Linked DNA regions of Desulfosarcina ovata subsp. ovata. The main gene of each other region encodes a partner of the protein of the gene in region 2 in a complex. Links are inferred from orthologs where the notes say so. Each region holds a gene or a part of one and is shown on either strand. Other genes may lie near its edges. The genes, in order: GN112_RS09165 and smc.

The links.
Region 1: the proteins of smc (region 2) and GN112_RS09165 are in contact, whole or in part, in a crystal structure (PDB 3ZGX), measured with the Bacillus subtilis proteins. The link is inferred for Desulfosarcina ovata subsp. ovata from one-to-one orthologs.

What each region holds. Positions count from the first base shown.
Region 1 is NZ_AP021879.1:2,012,246-2,015,474, reverse strand. Bases 76-3,064 are described here. They hold GN112_RS09165 (segregation and condensation protein A), read right to left. Parts: upstream 1,955-3,064; coding sequence 1,196-1,954; downstream 76-1,195. Other genes in these bases: GN112_RS09160 (CBS domain-containing protein), read right to left, coding at 2,090-3,064; scpB (SMC-Scp complex subunit ScpB), read right to left, coding at 557-1,195; GN112_RS09175 (P-loop NTPase family protein), read right to left, coding at 76-436. Also shown: more of GN112_RS09175, read right to left, coding at 1-75; more of GN112_RS09160, read right to left, coding at 3,065-3,229. UniProt on the Bacillus subtilis protein: Participates in chromosomal partition during cell division. May act via the formation of a condensin-like complex containing Smc and ScpB that pull DNA away from mid-cell into both cell halves.
Region 2 is NZ_AP021879.1:2,190,818-2,195,237, reverse strand. Bases 107-4,286 are described here. They hold smc (chromosome segregation protein SMC), read right to left. Parts: upstream 3,919-4,286; coding sequence 307-3,918; downstream 107-306. Other genes in these bases: pyrB (aspartate carbamoyltransferase), read right to left, coding at 4,248-4,286; ftsY (signal recognition particle-docking protein FtsY), read right to left, coding at 107-162. Outside these bases: more of ftsY, read right to left, coding at 1-106; more of pyrB, read right to left, coding at 4,287-4,420. UniProt on the Bacillus subtilis protein: Required for chromosome condensation and partitioning.

The DNA.
Region 1 (3,229 bases), 180 kb from region 2 along the record:
GGTTGCGCACCAGCACATAATCTGGACCGGAGCCATATGTACTCAGGGTCTTTTCCAAAAGGCGGATTGAGTCGGTACCATCGTCCATTATATGCCACAATGTAAGGACCACGCCGATATCATTGCTGAATTCCACCAAACCGGTATCCGCCATCCATCGATCCAAATTAAAGGAAGCTTGGGCAGGCAAATCGACAATAACGTCACGACCTGATTCTGCGGCCTCTTCTGCGATCCGGTCGGCACTCTCAAAGGTACGGATGTCCACGGTCTCTGTGTATTCACCGTAATAACGTATCAGATCACCATGCGATAGGTCGCCATCGAAGGCACCAAAGGGTTTCCCTTGGTCGATGTGGTATTGCGCCAATATTCTGGATAGTACGGATTTGCCAACACCACCCTTTTCGCCGCCTACAAAATGGATACGAGCCATCTCCGTTCTTCCTCTCAATGGATTGTGGTATCAACAGGTGGAACATATTTAAGTTGGCAAAAAATTTATTTGGTGTCAAGGGTTGGTTGTCGTTGACAATTTTGCCACAAACCCAGTTTTTCAACTGTTGTTAAGGGAGACCTCACCGGCTTCTCCGTTTTCCGAGACACCCGGCATCGCCGCGGGTTCAGCATTGGTCTGGATTTCATCCTCCGGCTCCTCCTCCTCGAGTCGCGATTTACCCAGCTCCTCAATCTCCTTAGGCGTCGGCAGATCCTTAAGATCCTTCAACTCAAACACCTCAAGAAAATGTTTGGTGGTGGCGTAGATCAACGGCCGGCCGGGAATCTCTTTTCTGCCCAGCACGCGGATCAGTTTGCGCTCCATGAGCATGCGGATCACGCCGCCGCTGTCCACCCCCCGGATGTGCTCGATGTCGCTGCGGATGATGGGCTGGTTGTAGGCGATGATGGCCAGGGTTTCCAGGGCCGCTTTGCTGAGGCGCGGGGCGTTGGGCTTGATGAGGCGTTTGATCCATTCGTTAAATCGGCCCTGGGTGCGGAACTGGTAGCCACCGGCCACCTGCCGGAGCACGAAGCCGCCGTTGCGGGTGTCGTAATCCGCGATCAGTGATTCCAGGGCCGCTTTGATGGCAGCGGTCTCCTCGCCTTCGAGCACCCCTTTGAGTTGCTCCAGAGTCAACGGTGTTTCCGCGACAAAAAGCAGGCTTTCGATAATGTATTTCAGGTCTTCAGCCATTTACTGATAAAAAATCCGGATGATTCCCGTGGGGACGTGTTGGGCGATACGCACCAGCCCGAGTTTGGCCATTTCCAAGAGGGCCAGAAAAGTGACGATGATGTCGGCGCGCTCGCGACCGTCCGAAAACAGTTCGTCAAAGGTCAGGGATTCCTTCTCTTCCAGAATCTCTGTCAGCTGGGTGATGCGCTGTTGAACCGAGATGCGGTCCCGGGTGAGATCGACGCGGTGGCCCGGCGTGACTTTTTCCAGGATGCGCTGGAAGGCATCGATCAGTTCAAACAGGCCGATATGGATCACCTGGTCGTCCTCGACTTCTTTCAGAAGATCGTTTTCCGGTTTGCGGGTAAAGGTGGTTTCCCCCAGAAGGTCGCGTTCGGCCAACTGCTCTGCTGCGGATTTGATGCGCAGGTACTCCAATAGAGGCCGGGTGATCTCCAGCCGGGGATCCTCATCTTCCTCTTCCCCCAATTGTTTTGGCAGCAGCATCCTGGATTTGATATGCGTCAGGGTGGATGCCATGAGGACGAAATCCCCGGCAAAATCGATGTTCATCTGCTTCATCCACTCCAGGTAGGCCAGGTACTGCTCGGTAATCCGGGAGATGGGGATGTCATAAATATCCACCTCCGCCTTTTTAATCAGGTGGACCAGAAGATCCATGGGGCCTTCGAAAATGTTCTGTAGCTTGACCTGATAGCGTCTATCGTCACGGTCTGCAGAATTATCGTCGGCCAGGTTGTCCGTTATCAGTACCATGAGGTAACGGTTCCATTGGGGTTGAATGCCGTAAATTAACGGCAAGCGAAAAGGCAATCAAGCAAAAAGGTCGCTCAGGCGGTGACACTCTTATTCATGATTATTTACGATTGTATCGATGCGCTTGCCCTGGTTCTATCTCCCATTACCCGGCCCGGGTGGTTTCCTGTTTCCGGCGGGCCTTTTCGCATCCGTATCCTTCAGTTGCTTACCGATAAAAGTGAATTCGTCCTCCCGGGTTTTGATCTGCCCATTGAGTTTGGCATCCAATACCGCCTGTAGGGTCCGGCTGAACAAAGGGCCCGGTTTGAGGCCCATGGCCAAAAGATCCTTGCCGGTGATGGTGATGGTCACGTTACGCAGTTGGGTGTGATACAGCGAGATCCGTTTTTTGGCACTTTCCGACTGGGTGCTGGCCATCATATAGAGGATGACCTCGGTTTTAAACCCTTTGAGCAGATTGAATATCTCTGCATGGGTTATCCTCTTGCGCCGCTCCAGAGACATTAGTTGCTTTCCCACACCGATGCGCGTTTCGGTGAACATTTTTGCATGTCGCGGCGCCACGGTCAGATGGCTGCAGATTTCATGAGTTGTTTTCAAGTCGCAATGGCGAAGCAGAACCATGAAATAGACGGTCCAGCGCTCGTAAGTTTCATCGATAAACAGCAGATCGTGCCAATCAACCACTTTTTTTGCGCTATCCAGCAACCGTTTCAGATCCTTTTCAATTTTCATCCGGGGATGAATGACCCGCAGCAGATCATAGTCGAGAAGCCGCATGATCGTCGGTGCGGGGTTTTCCTCCTTCAGGATCAAGACAAGTTCGGTATAGACCCTTTTGCCGGACAGTCGCTTGAAAAACTCCATTTTAACAGCATTGTCGATCAGGCTGGAGGTCAGCTTGCCGATGGTGAAGCCGAAACGCTGCTCAAACCGCAGGGCCCGGAAGACCCGTGTGGGATCTTCCACAAAACTGAGGTTGTGTAGAACGCGCAAGACCTTGTCCTTGATGTCCTTCTGCCCGGAAAAAAAATCGATCAATCGACCGAATTTATTTGGATTGAGCTGGACGGCCAGGGTGTTAATGGTGAAATCGCGGCGAAACATGTCCATTTTGATGGAACTCATCTCAACCACCGGAAGCGATGCCGGAAATTGGTAATATTCCATCCTTGCCGAGGCCACATCGATCTTGAATCCGTCGGGGAAGATAATCACTGCGGTGCCGAATTTTTGATGGGTATGGGTGCGGGTGCCATATTTTCGGGAAAA
Region 2 (4,420 bases):
CTCGCCGGCCGGAGGGGCGGGCTGGGGCGATTCGGAATCGGCCGCTGGCGAATTACCGGCTTCCGATCCGGTGGAGGCGGTGGCCGACGGTGTTTCGGGGGCGGCCGGAGCTTCACTATCGTCGGTTTTGTCTTTTTTCTTTTTGAACCAATTGAGTGCCATGGATATCCTTACCATCGTGATGGATTTTTTATGAATCCGGATTCTGTTTTGTGTTGAGCCAGGTTTTACGACCCTAAATATGCCTTGACCGACCGCTTTTGCAAGCTTTGGCCATGATTTTTTTTCACCCTCGTTATGTTGGGGTTATGCGGCGGTCAGTTCCTTGGCCGTGTCATGATCCAGGTTGACCGAGACCACCTTAGAGAGGCCTTTCTGTTCCATGGTGATGCCGAACAGGGTGTCGGCGAATTCCATGCTGCTTTTGTTGTGGGTGATCATGATGATCTGGGACTTCTCACCGATCACCTTCATCAGGTTGTTGAAGCGCATGACATTGGCGTCATCCAGGGGGGCGTCGATCTCGTCCATGAGACAGAACGATGCCGGCTTGAGCAGAAAAATGGAGAAGATGAAGCTGATCGCCGACAGGGCCTTCTCGCCACCGGACAAAAGGCTCATGCGGGTCAGCTTTTTTCCGGGCGGGGAGACCATGAACTCCACCCCGGTCTCCAGGGGATTGTCGGGCTCGGTAAGCACCAGGCGGGCGCTGCCGCCCTGGAATAGCCGCGGGAACACCTCCTGCAATTTCTCGTTGATTTTGTTGAAGGTGTCCATGAAGCGCTCCTGGGTGATGCGGTTGATCTTGCGGATCACCCGGTGCAGGCCGTCAATGGCCTTGACCAGATCGTCGCGCTGCTCGCTCAGAAAATCGAAACGCTCCTTCTGCTCCTCGTACTCGCGGATCGCCTCCAGGTTGACATCTCCGATGGTGCTGAGTTTCTGACGGATGGCGGAAAGTTGTTTTTCCATTTCGCCGGCATCGGGTTCGGTCGCTTCCGCGGATTCCTCAGCTTGGGGCGGTGCCAGGTCGGCGATGGCGCAATGGTAGTACTCCTGGCAGCGGTTCTCCAGGTTCTCGCGCTTGATGCGCTTTTCAGCCAGGTCCATCTCCAGGGTCCGGATTTTCTGGTGCAGTTTCTCGCGCTGGGTCTGGATTTCGGAGATCCGGGCGTCGCTTTCCTTCAGGCGGGCGTCGATGTCGCTAAAGGTCTTTTCATCCTCGCTGAGTCGGCTTTCCAGTTCCTTCAGGGCATTGTAGTGGGCGTCCAGATCGCGCTTGAGAATTTCATCGCGTTTGCCGGACCCATCCAGCTTGGCCCTTTTGGCGGCGATGTCGCCCGTCAGCTGTTCCAGCCGGCGGATGCCGTCAGCCTGGAAATCCTTCAGTCGCCGCAGGGTGCTGGCACAATTGTCCAGGTTGGCGCCAGCCGAGGTGCGCTTTAGCTTCAGGTCGACGATCCGCTGGTTGAAGTCTTCCATCTTTCGGGCGGTTTCATCGATGCGTGCCGAACTGCGGGCCACATTTTCCTGAGCCTCACTGACGTCGCGGGCGAGGGTCGCCAGCAGGGTGTTGGTGCGCTCGATCTCTTCATCCAGATCCATCTCCTCACCCATGAGCTGCTCCTGCTCCAGGCGGACGATATCCAGATGACGGCTGGCATTTTTCAAGTCCTCGTCGGTGCGGTAGAGGGCTTTTTCGGCCTCCATGGCATCCTGGGCGGCGTGGCTTTTTTCGCTGATGGTCTCCTGAAGGGTTTTTTCAAGGTCGCGGACGTGCGCTTCCATTTCCGTCTGGGACCGGTGGGCCGCCTCGGCCTGGCTGTCCAATTGGGCGCAGGTTTGTGCCAGGCTGCGGAGCTCCTGTTTCTTGGCCAGGATGCCAGACAGTTTTTCCGGGCTGCCGCCGATCATCACCCCCTGATGGGAGAGCAGGTCGCCGTCGCGGGTGACCACGGTCTGCACGCGACCGTTGCGGTTGTATATTTCACGGGCGTTGGCCAGGGTGTCGGAGACGGCCACATGACCGAGCAGGGCGCCGGCAACCGGCGCATAGCCCTCCTTGACCTGAACGTGGTTCAAAAGGCGCTGCTCAGGATCCGGCAGTTTTTCCGGACGATCGTCAATGGCTCGGATGGCCCCCACAGGAATAAATCCGCAACGACCGGCCCGGGCCTGCTGCAGGTGGTCGATGGCGGCCGCACCGACGGTCTGATCCTGAACCAGGATGTACTGCAGGGATTCGCCCAGGGCCGCCTCCACGGCGGTCTCCCATCCGGTCGCCGGCTCGATCACATCGGCCAGCAGGCCGACGATGCCGTTTAAGGGGGCGCCGCCGGTCTGGGGATCGGGTTCCCGGGCGGCCTTGAGCACCGTTTTAACCCCGTCCTTGTACCAGTCCAGGTTGGCTTCCATTTTTTTGAGGGCCGCCAGACTGCTGTGGGCCTTGTTACGTTCCATCTCCAGGGTCTGGGTGGCCTTGACCTGGGCGGAGAGACCGCTGATGGCGCGGTCCAGTTCCTGTTTCCGCTCGGCGATCCGTTCGTCCAGATCGCGGATATCGTTTTTGATCTGGGCCAGTTCGGCATCGGCGGTCTCGCGGCGGGTGGTGGCCTCGCGGACGGTTTTTTCCGCCAGGGCGGTCTCCTCGTCAATCCGCCGCAGGCGCCGTTTGAGGGATTCGCGGTTGTTGGACGCGTTCTGGTGGCTGTTTTTCACCCGGGCCTCTTCGGCGACCATTTTCATCAAATCGCTCTTGGCCGTTTCCATGGCCTGGTTCAGGCTGCTGATCTGATCGCGCAGGGCTGCCGAGTCGGTATTTTCACGGGCAATAGCGGCCTTCAGATCATCGATCTGGGTTTGCAGGCGGCCGTGCTGCTGCTGAACCTGGTCGATTTCGCTGACGATGTCGTCGTTTTTGGCCGCAAGGTCGGCGCGGGCCGCCTCCAGTTCGGCCACTTCACCCACCAGCCGTTCCCGGTCGGTCTTGAGATGGATCAGGTCGGCCTCCATGCGGTCGATTTTGCGCTGGATTTCGAACTTGCGCGATTTTTGCGCGGCGATGTCACGGTCCTTTTCGAAACGGCGCAGCTTGATTGCCTCGACGGCCGCATCGATCTGTTTCAACTGGGTGTTCTGGCCGATGTCCTCGTCTTTGAGTGATTTGAGCATGCCGGCCAGGGCTTCCATCTGGCGGCGCAGATCGGTGTCGTGGTGGCAGAGCAGGAGGATGTCGATCTGTCGGGCCTCGGCCTTGAGGGCTTTGAACCGTTCGGCTTTCTGGGCCTGGCGTTTGAGCCCGGCCATCTGACGATCGATTTCGGTGATGATATCCTTGACCCGCAGCAGGTTCTGATTGGTGGCATCCACCTTGCGCAGGGCTTCGGTTTTGCGCATCTTGTAGCGGGTTACCCCCGCCGCCTCCTCGATGAAGACCCGGCGTTCGTTCGGACCGGCGTCGGTGATGGCGCCGATGTTGCCCTGCTGAATCACCGAGTAGGTGCGCGAGCCCGCCCCGCTGCCCATGAAGATATTGTGAATGTCCTTGAGCCGGCAGGGCTGTTTGTTGATCAGGTAGGCGGTTTCGCCGCTGCGGTAGAGCCGGCGGGTCACCATCACTTCGCTGAAATCCCGGAACTCTTCGGGCATGCTGCCGTTGTCGTTGACCAGGGTCAGGGAGACCTCGGCCAGGTTCAGCGGCGGCCGGCCGTTGGCGCCGGAAAAGATGATGTCTTCCTTGTCCTTGCCGCGCAGCTGCTTGATGCTCTGTTCGCCCATCACCCAGCGCAGGGCGTCGACCACATTGCTTTTGCCGCAACCATTGGGGCCGACCACCGCACAAATGCCCGGCGGAAAGTTGATACTGGCTTTTTCGCAAAAGGACTTGAAACCGACGATATCCAGTTTTTTTAGTTTCATTGCTGCCTGCTTTTGGACGGAGACCGAATAGAGAATAAAATGCCGGGAAAGTGGCGACCATACCCCCATATATGGGGTGCAGATTGGCCAATAAATACCATTCGAATATGGGGTTGTAAAGTGAAAAGCACAATTGAGGGGGGAATGGATTGATAATTGCCACCATATGTGGTGGGATACTTTCCATATCACCATTGCCCGGCCAACGGTGACGGTGACCCCACCCCCGTGACATCGGTCCGGTTTGAACATTGGGATGCCACCGGGGCGCTTTGACGGCTGTTTTTTATCCGTCCGGGATCGGCAAACGGGTTATTTGATGGATGATCCTATTTCGACAGCAGAAGGTAGAGCAAGGCCATGCGGATATAGAGGCCGTTCTGGGCCTGCTCGAAATAGCGTGCCCGGGGATCGTCGTCTACATCCTTGGGAATCTCGTCTACCCGGGGCAGCGGATGCATGATGATGGCACTGGGCTTCATGGCCCGGACCCGCTCGGGGG